2 regions of the Herbidospora sp. NBRC 101105 genome follow, and region 1 is predicted to be linked to the other one. Evidence: riboswitches for the same ligand, from Rfam matches in the RefSeq annotation. Region 1 holds a riboswitch; the other holds the start of a gene.

What was found. A riboswitch is a leader RNA that binds a small molecule or an ion and turns the genes downstream of it on or off. The one in region 1 is predicted to bind glycine.
Region 2: another riboswitch for glycine. It lies ahead of gcvT (glycine cleavage system aminomethyltransferase GcvT); the one in region 1 lies ahead of gcvP (aminomethyl-transferring glycine dehydrogenase).

The regions. Positions count from the first base shown of each region.
Region 1 covers NZ_BSSX01000001.1:1,790,280-1,797,374, reverse strand. Annotated here, with positions in the region: gene QSK34_RS07855 (DUF5999 family protein) at 108-308, shown strand; gene QSK34_RS07850 (alpha/beta hydrolase family protein) at 327-917, opposite strand; gene QSK34_RS07845 (hypothetical protein) at 1,012-1,350, shown strand; gene QSK34_RS07840 (hypothetical protein) at 1,365-1,853, opposite strand; gene gcvP (aminomethyl-transferring glycine dehydrogenase) at 1,985-4,825, opposite strand; glycine riboswitch at 4,862-4,963, opposite strand; glycine riboswitch at 4,964-5,059, opposite strand; gene QSK34_RS07830 (MerR family transcriptional regulator) at 5,100-5,720, opposite strand; gene QSK34_RS07825 (bifunctional nuclease family protein) at 5,867-6,337, opposite strand; gene ftsR (transcriptional regulator FtsR) at 6,423-7,076, opposite strand; gene QSK34_RS07815 (double zinc ribbon and FHA domain-containing protein) at 7,079-7,095, opposite strand, start outside.
Region 2 covers NZ_BSSX01000008.1:114,218-121,312, reverse strand. Annotated here, with positions in the region: gene QSK34_RS30245 (L-serine ammonia-lyase) at 1-83, opposite strand, end outside; gene gcvH (glycine cleavage system protein GcvH) at 94-483, opposite strand; gene gcvT (glycine cleavage system aminomethyltransferase GcvT) at 480-1,550, opposite strand; glycine riboswitch at 1,584-1,678, opposite strand; glycine riboswitch at 1,679-1,776, opposite strand; gene QSK34_RS30230 (gamma-glutamyl-gamma-aminobutyrate hydrolase family protein) at 1,793-2,485, opposite strand; gene QSK34_RS30225 (3-oxoacyl-ACP reductase) at 2,491-3,255, opposite strand; gene QSK34_RS30220 (aldehyde dehydrogenase family protein) at 3,263-4,600, opposite strand; gene QSK34_RS30215 (glutamine synthetase family protein) at 4,597-5,940, opposite strand; gene QSK34_RS30210 (FadR/GntR family transcriptional regulator) at 5,980-6,729, shown strand; gene QSK34_RS30205 (hypothetical protein) at 6,769-7,095, shown strand, end outside.

The DNA.
Region 1 (7,095 bases):
CAGTGGTGTAGGCCAATTTGCGTCAACTCAACCCCATACGCTCGTCCCCCACATGGCTGGGCGGATCCACGTCACGAGCGACACGAGAAAGACACGGAGCCCCGGCGATGTGCCCTCATGAGCCCGGCTGTCCCAGCGCGGAAGCGCAGGACCGCGAAGCCGCCCGAACGGTCGCGGCCCACCCCGAACAAGGGTGGAGCCTCCTCTGCAACGGTGTCGTCCTCTTCGAGGACACCGGCGAGCTGCTCCCCAACGGGGCGATCATCGCTCCGCACCGGCCGACCGACATGGCCGTCACCGCCGCCTGACGCGGCGTCCACGGGGGATCACCGGCGCGCGGTCAGCCAGCGCGCCACCTCCGCCCCGATCAGGGCGGGGTTCTTCCGGAGATCGTGATTCTCTCCGGGCAGCACGACCAGCAGTTCCGCGTCCGCCTCATCAGGCACCCCGAACGGATCACGGTCACCGTTGATGACCAGCACCCCCGCCTTGGCGCCGCGCAGCTCGGCGGCCCGTGACCTCTCCGGGTGACCGGGCGGATGCAGCGGAAACGCCAGCGCCACCACCCCGACGGCCCCGACGTCACCGGCCGTGCGGCAGGCGACCCGCGCTCCGTTGCTCCGCCCTCCTTGGGCGACCGGCAGACCCGGGAAGCGCTCCTTGACCGCCGCGGCGATGGCCACCCAGCTCTCGTCCTGCCGCACGGCCGACCCCGGCGCCCGCGCCCCGCGGAGCCGGAACGGCTGGGTGATCCGGGCGACGGCGATGCCCTCGGCCAGGCAGGCGTCGCGCACCGCGACCAGGTCGGGCGCGTCGACTCCCCCGGCCGACCCGTGGGTCAGCAGCAGCACCAGGCCCGCCGAACCGGGGTCGTCGATCTCCGCCAGCCCCGGCCCGTGAGGTGTCTCGATCCGCATAACCGCACGTTATCGCGGGTCCATCCGCCGCATGACCGCCGTGTCATCCGAATGGATGATGACGCCCCCGGGGGGTTGTGCCACATTTGTGGACGTGCCTGACACATCTCTTCCGCATGAGGACCTGCGCGCCACCCTGGCGGCCCGCCGCGATCTCGGCCCCGCCTACGAAGACGCGCTGGTCGACTCGTTCATCGAGAAGCTCGACAACGAGATCACCGCGCGCGTGCAGGCCGAGGTGGCCCGGCGCGGCGAGATCAAGCCCGCCAAGCCCGACAACAGCCACATCCCGATCGCCCTGGGTTCGCTGGGCATCGGCGTCCCGCTGACGGCCATCGCGGTCAGCCAGGCGGGCAGCTTCGGCCTGATGCTGGCCTGGGGCGGCATCGTCCTGGTCAACATGGCGGCGGCGATCCGCCGCAAGCGCCCCTAGATCTCACCGACGGCTCAGGGCCGGTCCTGGCGCATCTGGACCTGGGCCGCCAGGTCGGCGTCCTGGTGGTCGAGGCCGTAGCGCCAGACCGTCTCGGCGTCGGCGTCGCGACCGCGCAGCGGCAGCGTGCGGGCCAGCAGTTCGATCGCCAGGGCCGCCGTGTCAGCGTCGGGGCCCGCCTCGACCGCGACCTCGAACTCGGCGCAGGCCATCTCCAGGTGGGCGATGCCCAGCAGGACGCGCAGCCGCGCCGCGTCGGCCACGCCCGGCACCGACAGGGCCTGCAGGAGCAGGTCGGCCGCCTCCGCCGGGGCGTTCTCCTCCAGGAGGGTCTGGGCCATGCGTTCGGCCGTGACCGACAGGCCGACGGCGGCGCTGGCCTGGTCGGGGGCCGCCGCGTCGGCGGCCAGTGTGGCGAAGATCGCCGCGGCGGCGTCGAGATTCCCGGCGTCATAGAGGCGCCGGGCCTCGTCGATCTGCCGTCCGGAGTCGATGGCCGTCATCTCGGGGGGCCTCCAGAGGGAACCGGGCCGAAAGGGTTGCGAAGATCCTAACGACCCGGTCCGCCCCACGGCGGCAGACATGCGGAAGGTGATGGGTTTCTGTCCCCTTCCCCGGGGAAGAGCCAGGCGGTTCAGTCCTCGTAGGAGGAGAGCGGCGGGCAGGCGCAGACCAGGTTGCGGTCGCCGTAGGCCTGGTCGATGCGGCGGACGGGCACCCAGTACTTCTGGTCCCGCAGCGTGGCCACCGGGTAGGCGGCCTCGGTGCGGGTGTACGGGTGGTCCCACGCGTCGGCGGTGAGCACGTCGGCCGTGTGGGGGGCGTTGCGCAGCGGGTTGTCCTTGGCGTCGTACCCGCCGGAGGCCACCTTGTCGATCTCGCCGCGGATGGCGACCATCGCGTCGACGAAGCGGTCGAGCTCGGCCAGGTCCTCCGACTCGGTCGGCTCGATCATCAGCGTGCCGGCCACGGGGAAGGACATGGTCGGGGCGTGGAAGCCGTAGTCGATGAGCCGCTTGGCGACGTCGTCGACGGTGACGCCGGTCTCCTTGGTGATCGCGCGCAGGTCGACGATGCACTCGTGGGCCACCAGGCCCTCGCGCCCGGTGTAGAGGACCGGGTAGTGCGGCGCGAGCCGCCGGGCCAGGTAGTTGGCCGACAGGATGGCCTGCTCGGTGGCGGCCTTGAGCCCGTCGGCGCCCATCATCCGCACGTACGCCCACGAGATCGGCAGGATGCCCGCCGAGCCGTACGGCGCGGCCGAGACCTGGCCCACGACGCCGCGTCCCGGCAGGAAGTCGGCCAGGTGGGCCTTGACGGCGACCGGGCCGACGCCGGGGCCGCCGCCGCCGTGCGGGATGCAGAAGGTCTTGTGCAGGTTCAGGTGGGACACGTCGGCCCCGAACTCGCCCAGCTTGGCCAGGCCGACGAGGGCGTTGAGGTTGGCCCCGTCGACGTAGACCTGGCCGCCGGCGGCGTGCACCTTGGCGCACAGCTCGACGATGGTCTCCTCGTAGACGCCGTGGGTCGACGGGTAGGTGACCATGATCGCGGCGAGCCGGTCGGCGTGCTTGGCGATCTTGGCGTCGAGGTCGGCCAGGTCGACGTTGCCGTCGGCGTCGCAGGCCACCACGACGACGCGCATGCCCGCCATGACGGCGGAGGCGGCGTTGGTGCCGTGGGCCGACGACGGGATCAGGCAGACGTCGCGCTCGGCGTCGCCGTTCGCCCGGTGGTAGGCGCGGATGGCCAGCAGGCCGGCGAACTCGCCCTGCGACCCGGCGTTGGGCTGGATGGAGACCGCGTCGTAGCCGGTCACCTCGGCCAGCCAGCTCTCCAGTCCCTGGATCAGGTCGACGTAGCCGCCGGTCTGGCCGGCGGGCGCGAACGGGTGGATGGAGGCGAACTCCGGCCAGGTGATCGGCTCCATCTCGGTGGTCGCGTTGAGCTTCATCGTGCAGGAGCCCAGCGGGATCATCGACCGGTCGAGCGCGATGTCCTTGTCCTGGAGTTTGCGCAGGTAGCGCAGCATCGCCGTCTCGGAGCGGTGGGCGTGGAAGACCGGGTGGGTCAGGTAGCCGGTGGTGCGCTGGAGGTCCTGGGGCAGCGCGTCGTCGGTCGAGATGTCCAGGTCGTCCACCGACGGCCCCTCGACGCCGAAGGCCGCCCAGACGGCCTCCAGGTGCGCGGAGGTCGTCTTCTCGTCGCAGGCGACCGCGACGTGGTCGGCGCCGTCCTGCCGCACGTTGACGCCGCGCTCGCGGGCCGCCTCGGCGATCTCGGCCGCGCGGCCGGGCACGTGGGTGGTCACGGTGTCGAAGAACTCGTCGTGGACGACCTCGACGCCCCCCGCCCGCAGCCCGGCGGCCAGCACGGCGGCGTGCCGGTGCACCCGCTGGGCGATCCGGCGCAGGCCCTCGGGGCCGTGGTAGACGGCGTACATGGAGGCGATCACCGCCAGGAGCACCTGGGCGGTGCAGATGTTGCTGGTCGCCTTCTCGCGGCGGATGTGCTGCTCGCGGGTCTGCAGGGCCAGCCGGTACGCCGGCCGCCCGTCGGCGTCGACCGACACCCCGACCAGACGGCCGGGCATCTGCCGCTGCAGGCCCTCGCGGACCGACATGTAGGCGGCGTGCGGGCCGCCGAAGCCGAGGGGCACGCCGAAGCGCTGCGACGAGCCGATCGCGATGTCGGCCCCGAGGGTGCCGGGCGCCTCCAGCACGGTCAGCGCCAGCAGGTCGGCCGCCACGGTCACGACCGCCCCGGCGGCCTTGGCCCGGCCCGCCAGCTCGCGGAAGTCGGCCACCCGGCCGGAGGCCCCCGGGTACTGGACCAGGACGCCGAAGCACTCGGGCAGTTCGCCGGTGTGGTCGGACTCGACGAGGGTGATGCCCAGCGGCTCGGCCCGGGTGGCCAGCACCGCCTTGGTCTGCGGCAGGGCGTCGGCGTCCACGACGAAGACGTCGCTCTTGACCTTGGAGGCCCGGCGGGCCAGCGTCATCGCCTCGGCGGCGGCGGTGGCCTCGTCGAGGAGCGAGGCCCCGGCGACGTCGAGCCCGGTCAGGTCGCTGACCACGGTCTGGAAGTTGAGCAGCGCCTCCAGGCGCCCCTGCGAGATCTCCGGCTGGTAGGGCGTGTACGCGGTGTACCAGCCCGGGTTCTCCAGCACGTTGCGCAGCACCACGCCGGGCGTGATGGTGTCGTGGTAGCCCAGCCCGATCATCGAGGTCAGCACGGTGTTGCGGGCGGCCAGCGCGCGCAGTTCGGCGAGCGCCTCCGGCTCCGACACGGCGGCCGGCAGGTCGAGGGCGCGGGTGGTGCGGATCGACTCGGGCACCGCCACGGCCACCAGGTCGGCGATCGTCTCGTAGCCGACGGCCTCCAGCATGCGCGCCTGAGCGGCGTCGGAGGGCCCGATGTGGCGGGTGGCGAACGGCGGGGCGTCCAGGTCACGGAGCGGTGTGCGATCGGTCATGACAGGAACTCCAGGGCAGACGAGACCAGGGCGGTCTCCCCCTCTGTCATGGAACCTGAGAGCTTCACCGGACGCCGTCGGCCGGTTTTCCCCTTCGGTGAGGCGCCGCCTGGACGGCGGACCTGCTTTTCAGAGCTGCCTCGCCTGGCGGTACCGGGTGCCTGAGAGATTCCGGGGAGGTTTGCTCCTTCGGCGCCCCATCAGTGCTGATGGGGACTCTCCCGCGCAGGGTCGATGGCTACGACAACCTTACCCGTACCCGGGAGATGGAGCCTCAACCGGTGCGGCGGGCCCGCCTGCGCTGGGCCAGTTCGTCGGAGGGGTGGTCGGCCTCGTCAGTGTCGGGGCCGACCGCCAGTTCCCCCGGCAGCTCCGCGAGCGATCCCTCGACCTCGCGCCAGACCCGGCCGAGGGCGATGCCGAAGACCCCCTGCCCTCCTTGGAGAAGGTCGATGACCTCGTCGGCGGAGGTGCACTCGTAGACGCTGACGCCGTCGCTCATGAGCGTGATCTGGGCCAGGTCGTTGACCCCGCGGTCGCGCAGGTGCTGGACGGCGGTGCGGATCTGCTGGAGGGAGACGCCGGTGTCGAGGAGCCGCTTGACGACCTTGAGCACCAGGATGTCGCGGAAGCTGTAGAGCCGCTGGGAGCCGGAGCCCTGGGCCGCCCGGATCGTCGGCTGCACCAGGTCGGTGCGGGCCCAGTAGTCGAGCTGGCGGTAGGTGATCCCGGCGGCAGCGCATGCCGTGGGGCCGCGGTAGCCGATGTCGTCGCGCACCGCCGCGGGCCGCTCGTCGAACAGCAGACCCTGCTCGCCGGCGCGCTCCCGCGCCGACTCACGCTGAGCCGAGTCGTGCTGGTCGGCCTTGTTACCCTCGCCGCTGCTGACCGCCACTGCGGACCTCCGGCTTTCTCTCATCCCACGGTCTGATCTGGGGGTACGCGAACTACAACCGTGGATTCCCTTGCACCGTAGGACTGGGGAAAGGCACAGTCAACGACCGCCCCCGGCGCGTCGTGAAGGTGAGATAACCCCTCAACTCAACCGGCACGGCCGAAATCCTCGGGGCTGATGTTGTCCAGGAACTCCCGGAACTTCTCGACCTCGTCCTCCTGGTCATCGGCCATGCTGACGCCGTTCTCCCGCATGACCTCCTCGCTGGCGAAGATCAGCGCGTCGGTCCGCAGGGCCAGCGCGATGGAGTCGGAAGGACGTGCGCTTACCTCTACGCCGTTGGAGAACACGAGGTCGGCGTAGAAGATTCCGTCACGCAGCGCGACGATGTTGACGCGTTCGAGTGACACCTTCAACGCGCCCAGCACATTGCGGAACAGATCGTGGGTCAGCGGCCGGGGCGGCGGTTCGTCGGCCTGGGCGAGCGCGATCGCGGTCGCCTCGGTCATGCCAATCCAGATCGGCAGGTAGCGGTCGCCGTTCGCCTCCTTGAGAAGGACGATCGGCTGGTTCGAGGGCATCTCCACCCGGACCCCCACGAACTCCATCTGCAACACAGGCGCTCACTCTCCGGGATGCGGCATTTCACCAGGTATTCAACTCACCAGGCATTCAACGTAACACCCGCGCGCCGGACCCGCGTCAACGGCCGAGAGAGCCGCGGACGGCCCCTTCCAGCAGCGCGGCGTGGATACGTAATAACAACCCGGAGATCTCCCGTGCCGATTCCCCGGCATGGTCGACGGCCCCCGGGGCCCGGCGGCGCAGCAGCGGCGCGACGGCCTGTTCGACCAGGCCCGCCTCGCGTTCGGCGGCGGCCTTGACCGCGCGCAGGTGACGGGCGTGGAGGCCGAAGGCGGCCAGCGCCCCGACGGTGCGGGCGATCTCGAGGGCGGCCTCGTCGTAGAGCCGGGCCGTCGGGGCGATCAGGCCGTAGTCTTCGAGCTCGGCCAGCGTCTCGTCGTCGATCTCGGCCGCGGCGAGCAGCTCCTCGCGGCTGAGCCGCACCGACACCGGCTCGGCGTCGACCGCCCGGGGGCGGGCCGACTCGTCGAGCTGGGATTTGATCACCCGCAGCGGCAGGTAGCGGTCGCGCTGTGCGGTCAGGATGAACCGCAGGCGCTCCACGTCGCCGGGGGTGAACTTGCGGTAGCCGGAAGGGGTGCGCTCGGGCTCGATGAGCCCTTCGCCCTCCAGGAACCGGATCTTGGAGATCGTCACGTCGGGGAACTCGCCCTGAAGCTGGGCGAGCACCTCCCCGATGCTCATGAAGGCCCTGGCCGCCTCGGCGCCCATGATCAGCCCCGGGTCAGGA
Region 2 (7,095 bases), on a different contig from region 1:
TGCGCGGCCGCCATCGGGCCGCCCGTGTGTGAACTGGACGGCCCGATGCCCACCTTGAACAGGTCGAAGACGCTGATCGCCATGGGCGGACGATCAGCTGTCGCCGGAGATCAGGGCGGTGTACTCCTCGGCGGTGAGCAGATCGTCGGGGGTGCCGGTGATGCGCACCTGGAACAACCAGCCGTCGCCGTAGGGGTCGCTGTTGACCAGCGAGGGGTCGTCGACGACCGTCGAGTTGACCGCGGTGACCTCGCCGCTCACCGGGGCGTAGATGTCGCTGACCGACTTGGTCGACTCGACCTCGCCCACCGCGTCGCCCAGCTCGATGTTCGACCCGACCTCCGGCGGCTGGACGTACACGACGTCGCCGAGCTGCTCGGACGCGTAGGCGGTGATTCCCACCGTGACGGTCAGACCGTCATCGAGCCCGGCCACCCACTCGTGCTCCTTGGTGTAGCTGAGCTCGTCGGGAATGCTGCTCACTTCTTCCTCCTGTAGAAAGGCAGGTCAACGACGTCGACCGGTTCGTGGGAGCCGCGGATGTCCACGGCGGCGGGGGTGGCGGTCACGTAGGCCATCGCGATCGGACGGCCGATCGACGGCGACGGGGCCCCGCTGGTGACCTCGCCGACCACGGCGCCGTCGGCGTCGACGACGGCGAAGCCGTGGCGGGGCACGCGGCGGCCCTTCATCACCAGGCCGACCAGGCGCTTCGCCGGTTCGGCCCCGTCGAGCGCGGCGCGGCCGACGAAGTCGCCCTGCTTGTCGAAGCGCACGACTCTGCCCAGACCGGCGTCCATGGGCGTGGTGGCCGAGGTGAGCTCGTTGCCGTACAGCGGCATGCCGGCTTCGAGCCGCAGGGTGTCGCGGGCGCTCAGCCCGGCGGGCACCAGGCCCTCGGCGGCCCCGGCCTCCATGAGCGCGCCCCACAGGTCCACCGCGTCGTCGGCCGCGACGAACAGCTCGAAGCCGTCTTCGCCGGTGTAGCCGGTGCGGGCGATCAGGGCGCCGACGCCCGCGACCGTGCCCGGGAGGCCGGTGTAGTACTTGAGGTTGGCCAGGTCGGCGTCGGTGAGCTTGGCGACGATCTCCTGGGAGCGCGGGCCCTGGACGGCCAGCAGCGCGTAGGCGTCGGAGCGGTCGTCGACCACGGCGTCGAAGGCCTTCGCGCGGTCGGTGAGCTCGCGGGCGACCCGAAGGTAGTTGGAGGCGTTGGCGCAGACCATGAACTCCTCCGGCGCCAGCCGGTAGACGATCAGGTCGTCGACGATGCCCCCGTCGGCCTCGCACATCATCGTGTAGCGGGCCCGGCCCGGCTCCAGGGCGCCCAGGTTGCCGACCAGCGCGTAGTCGAGGGCGTCGGCCGCGCCCGCGCCGGTCACGTGGATCTCACCCATGTGGGACAGGTCGAACAGCCCCGCGGCGGTGCGGACGGCGGTGTGCTCGGCCGACTCACTTCCGTAGCGCAGCGGCATCAGCCAACCGGCGAAGTCGGTCAGGGTCGCGCCGAGGCTCTTGTGCACCTCGTGCAGCGGGGTCGGTCGGGACATGAAGCGCACCTCGAATAAGGTCGGATGTCAGCATCCTCCCCCTCTGTCATGGGTGCCTGAGAGCTTCGCCCGAGTTTTGCCGGACTTTCACCTTCGGCGAGGCCACCGGCCTGCTTTCCAGAGGACACCTCGCCCGCACGGTCCTTTGCCTTGAGAGGTTCGCGGGGAGGGCTTGCTCCTTCAGGGTCCCTGGCCGGCTGCCAGGGCGCTCTCCCGCGCGGGATCAATGGTGTGCGGTCAGCCTATCTGCCCCGTATGGCCGGACGAAACCCGGCGCGGGTGACGAACGACCCGAACACCGGCGCCTCCTCGTCGGCCTCCGGATGCCACTGCACCGCCCACACGGTGTCGTCGAGCCTGACGGCCTCGATCGTGCCGTCGTCGGCGCGGGCGATCGGTTCCAGGCCCGGCGCCAGGCGGTCGACGGCCTGGTGGTGGTAGTGGGCGGGCGTGATCTCCCCGGTGCCGTAGAGCCGTCGCAGCGGCTCCTCCAGACGTACCGGGACCCGGCCGTAGACGCCCGGCGCGGGGGAGTGGCGGTCGGTGCCGCACACGTCGGGCAGGTGCTGGACCAGCGTGCCGCCCAGCGCCACGTTGAGCACCTGGAGGCCCCGGCAGATGCCCAGCAGCGGAATGCGGGCCTGGAGCGCGGCCTTGACGAGGGAGAACTCGGCGTCGTCGCGGAAGTCCCTGACGTGTCCCGTCCTCGGGTGCCGCACGCCGCCGTAACGGCCGGGGTCGATGTCGCCGCCCCCGGCCAGGATCAGGCCGTCGAGACGGTCGACGAGCTCGCCCGGGTCGCCGGCGGGCGGCAGGATCACCGGCTGCCCGCCGGCCCGTTCGACGTGCCTGACGTAGTCCCACGGCAGCAGGGCCGCGGGGGTGTCCCAGACCGTGAAACGCGCGGGTTCGGCGTAACACGTGATACCGATCACGGGCCTCACAGGGGCGTCACGTACGCCCCGGAGATGCCGCCGTCGACGAGGAACTCGGCGGCGGTGACGAACGACGCGTCGTCGGAGGCCAGGAACGCCACGGCGGCGGCGATCTCCTCGGCCCGCGCGAACCGGCCGAGCGGCACGTGCACCAGACGGCGCTGCGCCCGCTCGGGGTCCTTGGCGAACAACTCGCGCAACAGCGGCGTGTCGACCGGGCCGGGGCACAACGCGTTGACCCGGATGCCCTCGCGCGCGAACTGCACGCCCAGCTCACGGGTCATCGCCAGCACCCCGCCCTTGGACGCGGTGTAGGAGATCTGCGAGGTCGCCGACCCCATGACCGCCACGAACGAGGCGGTGTTGATGATCGACCCCTTGCCCTGTCGTTGCATGTAGGGGATCGCGTGCTTGCAGCACAGGTAGACGCTGGTCAGGTTGACCTCCTGCACGCGCCGCCAGGCGTCCATGCCGGTGGTCAGGATCGAGTCGTCGTCGGCGGGGGAGATCCCGGCGTTGTTGAACGCGATGTCGACGCTGCCAAACTCGGCGAACGCCGTGGCGAACATCCGGACCACGTCGTCTTCCTGGGACACGTCGGCCCTGACGAACAGGCCGCCGACCTCCTCGGCGGCGCTGCGGCCCGCCTCCTCGTCGAGGTCGGCGAGGACGAGTTTGGCGCCCTCCTCGGCGAACCGGCGCGCGGTCGCCAGCCCGATTCCCCCGGCGGCGCCGGTGATGACGGCGACCCGGTCCTGCAAGCGTTGCATGTGGTTCCTAATCCGTTGCGATGAAGACGTTCTTGGTCTCGGTGAAGGCGGCCAGCGCGTCGGGGCCGAGCTCACGGCCCAGGCCCGACTGCTTGAAGCCGCCGAAGGGCGTCCAGTAGCGCACCGACGAGTGGGAGTTGACGCTGAGGTTCCCCGCCTCGACGGCGCGCGCGACCCGGAACGCCCGGCCGACGTCGCGGGTCCAGATGGAGCCCGACAGGCCGTAGGGCGTGTCGTTGGCCCTGGCGACGGCGTCGTGCTCGTCGTCGAACGGGACCACCGACACGACCGGGCCGAAGACCTCGTCGCGGTAGGCCGGGTCGTCGTCGCCGGTGAGGATCGTCGGCGGGAACCAGTAGCCGGGGCCTTCGGGGCAACTGCCCTGGAAGTAAGGGTCCGACACGTAGGAGCGCACCCGGGCGAGGTGTTCGGCGCTGACCAGCGGGCCCATCTGGGTGTCCTCAGCCGTGGGGTCGCCCGTCCTGATCGCCTTCACGGCCTCGGTGAGCCGGGCGAGGAACTCGTCGTGGACGGAACGCTCCACCAGGATGCGCGATCGGGCGCAGCAGTCCTGGCCGCTGTTGTCGAAGACGGCCATCGGGGCCGACGCGGCGGCCTTCTCCAGGTCGGAATCGGCGAACACGATGTTGGCGGACTTGCCGCCCAGTTCCAGCGTCACCCGTTTGACCTGCCGCGCCGCCCGCTCCGCGATCAGCTTGCCGACCTCGGTCGACCCCGTGAACACGATCTTGGCGACGTCGGGGTGCTCGACCAGGCGGGCGCCCGCGACCTCTCCCGCGCCGGGCACGACCTGGAGCACCCCCTCGGGGAGACCGGCTGCGAGAGCCAGCTCAGATAGCCGCGACGCGGTCATCGGGGTCCACTCGGCGGGCTTCACGACGACGGTGTTGCCCGCCGCGAGCGCCGGGGCCGCGCCCCACATCATGATCACCATCGGGAAGTTCCACGGCACGATGATCCCGACCACGCCCAGCGGCTCCTGGAAGGTGAGGTCGACGCCGCCGGGCACCGGGATCTGCTTGCCGTGGTTGCGCTCGGGCGCCCCGGCGTAGAAGTTCAGCACGTCGCGGATGTTGCCGGCCTCCCAGCGGGCGTTGCCCACGGTGTGCCCGGCGTTGGCGATCTCCAGCCGCGCGAGCTCCTCGGCGTGCTCCTCGACCAGCGTGGCGAAGGCGCGCAACAGGCGGGCCCGCTCGCCGGGCGCGACCTCCTTCCAGGTCCGGTACGCCCTTCGTGCCCGCTCGACCACTCGGTCGACCTCGGCGGGGTCGGCCAGCTCCACGTCGGCCAGGACCTGCTCCGTGGCCGGGTTGATGATCTTCACAGCCGTTCGAACCCCCGATAGAGCTCCCAGTCGGTGACCGCCGCGTCGAAGGCGGCCAGCTCGACCCGGGCGTTGTTCGCGTAGTGGTCGACGACCTCGTCGCCGAAGGCGTCCCTGGCGAGCGTAGAGCCCTCGAACACCGCCAGCGCGTCACGCAGCGTCGAGGGGACCGTGTCGGCGCCCGAGGCGTAGGCGTTGCCGGTGAAGGCCTCCTCCAGCGGGAGTTCGTCGTCGATGCCCGCCAGGCCCGCCGCGATGAGGGCCGAGACGGCCAGGTAGGGGTTGACGTCGCCGCCGGGCACCCGGTTCTCGATGCGGAGCGAGCCGCCGTGGCCGACCAGGCGCAGCGAGCAGGTGCGGTTGTCCACGCCCCACTTGACGGCCGTGGGGGCGAAGGAGCCGGCCACGAAGCGCTTGTAGGAGTTGATGTTGGGGGCGTACAGGAGGGTGAACTCGCGCATGGCCCTGAGCTGGCCGGCGATGAAGTGCTCGCCGGTCTTCGACAGGCCGTGGGGGCCGTCGCCGGCCATCACCGGCGTGCCGTCGGCGTCTCTCAGCGAGATGTGGACGTGGCAGGAGTTGCCCTCGCGCTGGTTCGGCTTGGCCATGAACGTGAGGGACATGCCCTCCTCGGCCGCGATCTCCTTGGCCCCGTTCTTGTAGACGGAGTGGTTGTCGCAGGTGGTGAGGGCGTCGGCGTACTTGAAAGCGATCTCATGTTGACCAAGGTTGCATTCGCCCTTGGCCGACTCCACGTACAGGCCGGCGCCCTCCATGCTGAGACGGATGCGGCGCAGCAGCGGTTCCACCCGGGCCGTGCCGAGCAGGGAGTAGTCGACGTTGTAGAGGTTGCCGGGGACGAGGTCGCGGTAGCCGGATCGCCAGGCGTCCTCGTAGCTGGTGCGGTAGACGCAGAACTCCAGTTCGGTGCCGACGAAGGCGGTCCAGCCGCGTTCGGCCAGCCGGGCGGTCTGCCGCTTCAGGATCTGCCGGGGGCTCGGGACGACGTCGGAGCCGTCCTCCCAGACCAGGTCGGCCAGCAGGAGAGCGGTGCCCTCCTGCCACGGGACCCGTCTCAGCGTGGCCAGGTCGGGTTTCATGACGAAGTCGCCGTAGCCGTGCTCCCACGACGACATCGCATATCCACCGACCGTGTTCATCTCCACGTCGACGGCCAGCAGGTAGTTGCAGCCCTCGGCGGCGTGGTGGAGGACCTCGTCGAGAAAGTGCCGCGCCGACAGGCGTTTGCCCTGGAGTCGGCCCTGCATGTCCGTCACGGCGAGCAGGACGGTGTCGATCCGGCCCGCCTGCACCTCTGCCCGTAGTTCGTCGACCGTCAGCACACCGCGCCTCACCTTCTACGGTATGAAAAAATACCAATGGGAAGCCCAACTGGGGAGGGTGGGGTGAAAGAAACACAACTCGGATCTCTGTTGCGTCCGGTCCGGGCCGGGAACGCGTTCGAGGAGACCGTCGAACGCCTGCTCCAGGCCATCAAGCTGGGGGTCGTCCCCCATGGGGAGCGGCTGCCGTCGGAGCGTGATCTCGCCGTCCACCTGGGCATCAGCCGCGTCACCCTGCGCGAGGCGATCCGGTCGCTGCAGGAGGCCGGCTACCTCGACGTGCGGCGCGGACGCTACGGTGGCGCGTTCGTCCTCTACCGGCCGCCCGACCCGTCGGACGGCGACCTCGCCGAGGCGGTCAACCAGATGGGCGCGGGCGACCTGGCCGACGCGCTGACCTTCCGGATGGCCGTCGAGTGCGGCGCCGCGCAGATCCTGGCCACCACGAGCCTCGACCCGTCCCAGCGGGCCGTGCTGCTGCGCCGCCTGTCGGAGGTGAACGACGCCGCCCCCGCCGACTACCGGCGGCTCGACACCGCCTTCCACCTGTCGATCGCCGAACTGACCGGCTCGCCGCTGCTCGCCGCGGCGTGCGCCGACGCGCGGCTGCGGGTCACCGACCTGCTCAACGCCATTCCGGTGCTCGGGCCGAACATCGCCCACGCGGCCGTGCAGCACCAGGCGATCGTGTCGGCGATCCTGGCGGGCGACCCCGACGGCGCCTCGCGGGCGGTGGCCGAGCACCTCGAAGGGACGGCCGCGCTGCTGCGCGGGTTCCTGGCCTGAGGAGATCACCTGGGTAGAGTCGGCCCGGGGGGCGTGCCGATGGGTGAGGTTTTCCAGCGGGCCGTGGTCGACACCCACCGGCTGCCGCTGTTCTGCTTCTTCGTGGCGTTGATCGTGACGTTCGTCTTCACGCGCATCAACGTGCGGCTGATCCGGGCCCAGGCCCGGTGGTGGTTCAAGAACGTCAGCGTGGGCGAGACGCACGTCCACCACGTCGTGTTCGGCGTGATCCTGATGATGGCCAGCGGCGTGACCGCGCTGCTGCTCGGCCCGGCCGCCGAGGGCTGGATCGCCGTCACGGCGGCGCTGTTCGGGATCGGGTCGGGGCTCGTCCTCGACGAGTTCGCGCTGCTCCTGCACCTGCGC